One region of the Cellulomonas sp. PSBB021 genome, then DNA from elsewhere that is predicted to be linked to it. Evidence: riboswitches for the same ligand, from Rfam matches in the RefSeq annotation. Region 1 holds a riboswitch; the other holds the start of a gene.
The links. A riboswitch is a leader RNA that binds a small molecule or an ion and turns the genes downstream of it on or off. The one in region 1 is predicted to bind S-adenosylmethionine.

Region 1 (3,197 bases):
TCTGACGTCAGCCTCCACCGTGAAAGGCCGAGGTGGCCGGTCGCCGCCCCCGCGGATGCTCCGGGAACGGCGCGTCTGAGCCGTAGCAACCACGACGTCGGGGTCTGGGAGCGGGGCCGGGCCGACGGCGGGAACGGGGGGTTCGGCTGACGACCTGTCGTCCACAGGGGGCGCGCGGGGTCTGCCGCGCGTGGGCGGGAGACGGCAGACTCGACCGCATGGACGACACCGTGACGGTCGACACCCCGCTGGCGGCCGCGACCGCTCCGGCGCCCGTGACCGGGCGGTGCTTCGGGGACGGGGACCCGCTGTACGAGCGCTACCACGACGAGGAGTGGGGCGTGCCGGTGCACGGCGAGGAGGCGTTGTTCGAGCGGATCGCGCTCGAGGGGTTCCAGTCGGGGCTGTCGTGGATCACGGTGCTGCGCAAGCGTGAGTCGTTCCGGGCCGCGTTCGCGGGGTTCGACCCGCAGGTCGTCGCCGGGTACGACAAGCACGACGTCGAACGGCTGCTGGCGGACACGGGCATCGTGCGCAACAGGCAGAAGATCGAGGCGACCGTGGCGAACGCGCGCGCACTGCTCGCGCTGCACGCGGCGGGCCGCACGCTCGACGCGCTCTTCTGGTCGTTCGCGCCGGACCGGACGCAGCACGTGCGCCCCGCGTCGTGGGCGGACGTGCCCGCGGTGACGCCCGAGTCCCGCGCGCTCGCGCGCGAGCTCAAGTCGCTCGGCTTCCGGTTCGTCGGACCGACGACGGCGTACGCGGCGATGCAGGCGTGCGGGCTCGTCGACGACCACCTGGCGGCCTGCCCGTCGGTGCGTGGGTGAAGTCCCCCGGCGGGCGCGGAGGCCGTTGCGGTAGGCCGTGGCGTTCGGGTGACCCGTCGCGAGAGCAGATCCGCAGGTCAGCGCACGTCGGCCGGGACGGGTCATGCGATTGCCCGCGGCGTCCGGCCGTCCGGGTGCCGCCCGCTCGGAGGACCCCGGGACGTGCTCCCCTCGGGTGATCCGGCCGTGGGGACTTCGCCTGATCGTGCGCGGCGGTTACAGTCCTGCGCATGACCGACATGCCCGACCACGACGGCGGCCTGGACGCCGTCCGCGGTGCGCGGGAGGCGCTGGGCGGGTCGGTCCCGCCGGACGCGCAGGTCCTGCAGGCGGTCGAGGCCGGTCTGCTGTCGACGGTGACGGGCACCCAGCCGTGGGGCGAGATCCCGCACCAGCGCCCGCGTCCGCTGGCCTGACCCGCGGAGCCTCCTCCCCGCCTGATCTGCGTGTCTCCGGCGACGCGTCCGCTGGGCGGCCCGCCCGTCTCGCAACGTGAGAAGTCGTGGTCAGCATGTGGGCTTCCGGCCTACGATCACGGCAACCATCCAGAGCGGCCGAGAGACCTGGCTCGTCGACGCCGCAGCAACCCCCCTCCGCGACGAGGGTGTGGGTGCTTCCGCCAGGACCGATGGAGTGGACATGTCGCAGACCCAGTGTCTGAACGGCCCGCCGGCGTGAGCGCGGCGACCGTGAACCCGCCCGCGGCGCAGCCGCGGCTCGACGACGCGCGCGCCGACGGTGCGAGCAGCGCGGCGCGCCCCGGCGTCCCGACCGGCGCGCACGTGGCCGCCGACCCGCGACCGCTCGGCACGCTCGACCGCCCGACGCTCTCGTTCGAGTTCTTCCCGCCGCGCAACCCGCAGGCCGCGCCGCGCCTGTGGGAGACCGTGCGCCAGCTCGAGGCCGTGCACCCGGACTTCGTCTCGGTCACGTACGGCGCCTCGGGCAGGACGCGCGAGACGTCGCGCGCGTTCGTCTCGCGGCTGCTGCGCGAGACGTCGCTGTCCCCGATCGCGCACCTCACGTGCGTGGGCACGAGCCGCGACGAGATCACGACGATCGTCGAGGAGTTCCTCGACGAGGGCGTGCGCTCGTTCCTGGCGCTGCGCGGCGACCCCCCCGCGGGCCAGGCCGACTGGCAGGCCCACCCGGACGGCCTGGAGACCGCGAGCGCGCTCGTCGGTCTGCTGCGGGACATCGAGTCCCGCCGCTGCGGTGCGAGCCCGGCGCAGGCCGTGCGTGCGCGGGTGCGGCCGCTGTCGGTCGCGGTCGCCGCGTTCCCGCGCGGCAACGCGGCGACGGGCGGCACGCGCGCGCAGGACGTCGCGTCGCTGCTCGCCAAGCAGGAGGCGGGTGCGGACTTCGCGATCACGCAGGTGTTCTACGACGCCGAGTCGTACCTGGGCCTGGTGGCCGAGGCGCGCGCAGCGGGCGTGGTCATCCCGATCATCCCCGGGATCATCCCGTTGACCGACCCGGCCCGGCTGCTGCGCACGCAGGAGCTCACGGGTGTCCCGGTGCCGCGCGACCTGCTCGATGCGCTCGGCTCCGCGGACGACGCGTCGGCGGCGCACCGCATCGGCACCCGCGCGGGTGTCGACCTCGTCAAGGGCGTCCTCGACGGCGGCGCACCCGGCGTGCACCTCTACACGTACAACAAGCACGAGGCCGCGCTCGACCTGCTCGAGGGCGCGCAGCTGGACGGCTCGACCCGCTGAGGTCGGCGCCCACGTCCCCCGAACCCCGCACCACCACGACACGAAGGCTGGACCCCATGAGCGAGACCCCGCAGTTCCCGACCGGCTCCGTGCTCGGCTACCCGCGCATCGGGCCGCGCCGCGAGCTCAAGAAGGCCGTGGAGGCCTTCTGGGCCGGGAGGTCCACGGCCGACGAGGTCGAGGCGACCGCCGCGGCGCTGCGCCGCCGGACGCGCGAGCGCCTCGTCGAGCTCGGCCTGCCGAAGGACACGGCCGCGATCCCGAGCGCGTTCTCCTTCTACGACCAGGTGCTCGACGCGACCGCGGTCGTCGGCGCGATCCCCGCGCGCTTCGCGGACCTCGTCGGTGAGGACGGCACGCTCGACCTCGCGGCGTACTCGACGGTCGCGCGCGGCCGTGGCGACGACCTGCCGCTCGAGATGACCAAGTGGTTCGACACCAACTACCACTACCTCGTCCCGGAGATCGGCCCGGAGACGACGTTCTCGTACGTCGGCACGCGCCCGGTCGCGGAGTTCGTCGAGGCGCTCGCCGACGGCGTCCTGACCCGCCCGGTGATCGTCGGCCCGGTCACGTACCTGGCGCTCGCGAAGGCGACCGAGGGTGCGCCCGCGGACTTCGCGCCGATCGACCGGCTGCACGACCTGCT
Region 2 (3,197 bases), 840 kb from region 1:
GACGCCCGTCGTCGGTGTGCTGGGCGTGCTCGACGACGTCGCGTCCGCGGTGCCGTCCGGCTGGACCGCGCCGGGCGTCTCGGTCTACCTGCTCGGCACCACGCGCGCCGAGCTCGACGGGTCCGCGTGGGCGGACGTCGAGCACGGTCATCTGGGCGGCGTGCCGCCGCGGGTCGACCTGGCCGCCGAGCGTGCGCTGGCCGCGGTGCTGCAGCACGCCGCGCGCGACGGCCTCGTCGACGCGGCGCACGACCTGTCCGAGGGCGGCCTGGTCCAGGCGCTCCTCGAGTCGTCGCTGCGGTTCGGCGTGGGTGTGCGCGTGTCCCTCGACGCGCTGTGCGAGCGGGACGGCCTCACGCCGTTCGAGGCGCTGTTCTCCGAGTCCACGGCACGCGCGCTCGTCGCGGTGCCGCGCTCGGAGGAGGTGCGCTTCGCGGACCTGTGCGTCGCGCGCGGCGTCCCCGCGCTCAAGCTCGGTCAGACCGCGGACGTCGCGTCCGACGACGAGGAGGCCGGTCCGGCCGTCGAGGTCGAGGGCCTGTTCGCGATCCCGCTGGCCGAGGCCCGCGAGGTGTTCGAGGCCACCCTCCCGCGCCACTTCGGCTGACCCCGCACCACCCCGGAGCCCCCGCACCCATCCGGCGCGGGGGCTTCGTCGTCCCCGACACCCAGCCCCCCGCACCCGACACCCGATACCCGACCGCCCCACCCCGCCGACCTCGCGCTTCCTCCGGCTCGGCCCCTCCAGAGCCGGAGCAACGACGGGGTCAGCGGAGGGGGCCTCGGTTGAGACCGCGCTTGCTCCGGCTCAGCTCCTTCGGACCCGGAGGAACCGCGGGGTCGGCGGGCGGGGGCGTGGGCGAGGTGGGGCAGCGGGGGCTCACACGGGGAACGAGATGGTCCAGATCGTGGGATCGGGATGAGTGGTCGTTGACACCGGCTCCCCGGCCGGCAGCGCGGTCCAGCCGCCGGCCGCGAACCGGTCGATGCCGCTCGTCGCGAACCTGGCCGAGACGTCGTCCTGGTGGTCGGCGAGGAAGCTGAGGGCGAGGGTCGTCGCACGCGAGACCGCGGGCCACGAGGACGACGAGGACGCGAGCGAGAACGCGAGCAGCGGCGGCTCGGCGGAGACCGAGATGACGGACGTCGCGGTGAACCCGACGGGTCGGCCGTCCGCGTCGCGCAGCGTCACGACGACGACGCCCGCGGGGTGGCCGCGGAACACGGCCTTGTACTCGTCGGGTGACAGGCGCGACTCGTGCGGCGCGTCGGTGTGCGGGCGGGCGACCGGCTCGGCGGTCATCGGGCTGCCTCCGCGAGGTCGAGGTCCGCGGCCGGCTGACCGACGGCGCGGCGCAGCGCGCCGCCGCCGCGCGCGAGCCAGGCTGCCACGGCGCGGTCGAGGCCGGTCGGGTCGGCGAGGTCGGCCTCGGTGACCGTGAGGGCGCGGGTCGGGACGACCGCGCCGAGCTCGACGAGCACGGGCCGCAGGTGGACCTCGCCGACGAGCGCGTGCGCCGGGTTGCCGGACACGACGAGGGGCACGACGACGACGCCGGCGAGCCCGTCAGGCCCGTACAGGTCGAGGAACGACTTCAGCAGGCCCGTGTAGGAGGCCTTGTGGACCGGGGTCGCGATCACCGCGACATCGGAGTCCGCCAGCGCGCCGAGCGCGGCGTCGACCTGGGGTCGCTGCCCGGCGAAGAGCTCGCCGGCGACGGTCACCAGGTCGACCGTGGTGGTGACCGTCCCGCCGACGTGGGCGGCGACGGCAAGCGCCGCGGCCCGGGCGGCCGCCAGGGTGCGCGATCCCTCGCGCGGGTTGCCCGCGACCACCACGACGGTGGGCTCGGGGTGGGTGTCAGGTGCGTGCGTGCTCATGGTCCCTCGCAATCGTTCCGTCACGTTTGCCGGCCCGTGGGCCGGCCAGGTCGTCCCCCGGAGCACCCCGCGCGTGACCGGGGTTGCCGACCAGCGAGCCGGGGCTTGGCGCTGGTTCTCGTGACCTCGGGAGGGGTATAGCAGCGGGTGCGAAAAGGGATACCAGATTGGTCGGAAATCTCGTCTGGTGGACGTCGCGGGGCCCCGCGCGCCAGCGGCACGCCGACCGCGGGGCGACGAGCGCCGCGCCGCGCAGCGACCCGCGGATGTCCACGGGTCGGGAGTCCTGCGCCCGACTGCCGGACGGCGTCTAGCCTGGGGCGTCCTCACATCCAGGCCACGCGGAGCAGAGCGGAGCCGAAAGACATGCAGGTGCAGCTGGAGCGTGCCCTCGAGCAGGTGCTCGCGCGCAACGCCGGGGAGCACGAGTTCCACCAGGCCCTCCACGAGGTGTTCGACAGCCTCGGGCCGGTGCTCGACCGCCACCCCGAGTACGTCGACGCCGCCGTCCTCGAGCGGCTGTGCGAGCCCGAACGGCAGATCATCTTCCGTGTCCCCTGGGTCGACGACTCGGGGACCGTGCAGATCAACCGGGGCTTCCGCGTCGAGTTCAACTCCGCACTCGGCCCGTACAAGGGCGGCCTGCGGTTCCACCCCTCGGTGTACCTCGGGATCGTGAAGTTCCTGGGCTTCGAGCAGGTCTTCAAGAACGCGCTGACGGGCATGCCGATCGGCGGCGGCAAGGGCGGCTCGGACTTCGACCCGCGCGGCAAGTCCGACGGCGAGGTCATGCGCTTCTGCCAGTCGTTCATGACGGAGCTGTACCGCCACATCGGCGAGTACACGGACGTGCCGGCCGGTGACATCGGCGTCGGCGGCCGTGAGATCGGCTACCTGTTCGGGCAGTACAAGCGCATCACCAACCGCTACGAGTCGGGGGTGCTCACGGGCAAGGGCCTCACCTGGGGCGGCTCGCTCGTCCGCAAGGAGGCGACCGGCTACGGCACGGTGCTCTTCGCGGAGAGCATGCTCCGGACGATCGGTGAGTCCTTCGACGGGCAGCGCGTGGTCGTCTCCGGTGCGGGCAACGTCGCGCTGTACGCGATCGAGAAGGCCCAGCAGCTGGGCGCGCACGTGGTCGGGTGCTCGGACTCGTCGGGCTACGTGCTCGACGAGAAGGGCATCGACCTGGACCTGCTGCGGCAGGTGCGCGAGGTCGAGCGCGGGCGCGTCTCGGTGTACGCCGAGCGTCGCGGCGCCGTGTACGTCCCGGGCCGCCGCGTCTGGGAGGTCGGTGCGCAGGTCGCGCTGCCGTG

Region 2: another riboswitch for S-adenosylmethionine. It lies ahead of CBP52_RS10770 (NADPH-dependent FMN reductase); the one in region 1 lies ahead of CBP52_RS14695 (methylenetetrahydrofolate reductase).

Annotation. Positions count from the first base shown of each region.
Region 1 covers NZ_CP021430.1:3,198,378-3,201,574, reverse strand. Annotated here, with positions in the region: gene CBP52_RS14705 (DNA-3-methyladenine glycosylase I) at 219-830, shown strand; gene CBP52_RS14700 (hypothetical protein) at 1,061-1,246, shown strand; SAM riboswitch class I at 1,369-1,465, shown strand; gene CBP52_RS14695 (methylenetetrahydrofolate reductase) at 1,505-2,548, shown strand; gene metE (5-methyltetrahydropteroyltriglutamate--homocysteine S-methyltransferase) at 2,605-3,197, shown strand, end outside.
Region 2 covers NZ_CP021430.1:2,356,144-2,359,340, reverse strand. Annotated here, with positions in the region: gene purL (phosphoribosylformylglycinamidine synthase subunit PurL) at 1-607, shown strand, start outside; gene CBP52_RS10775 (flavin reductase family protein) at 881-1,303, opposite strand; gene CBP52_RS10770 (NADPH-dependent FMN reductase) at 1,300-1,881, opposite strand; SAM riboswitch class IV at 1,899-2,007, opposite strand; gene gdhA (NADP-specific glutamate dehydrogenase) at 2,248-3,197, shown strand, end outside.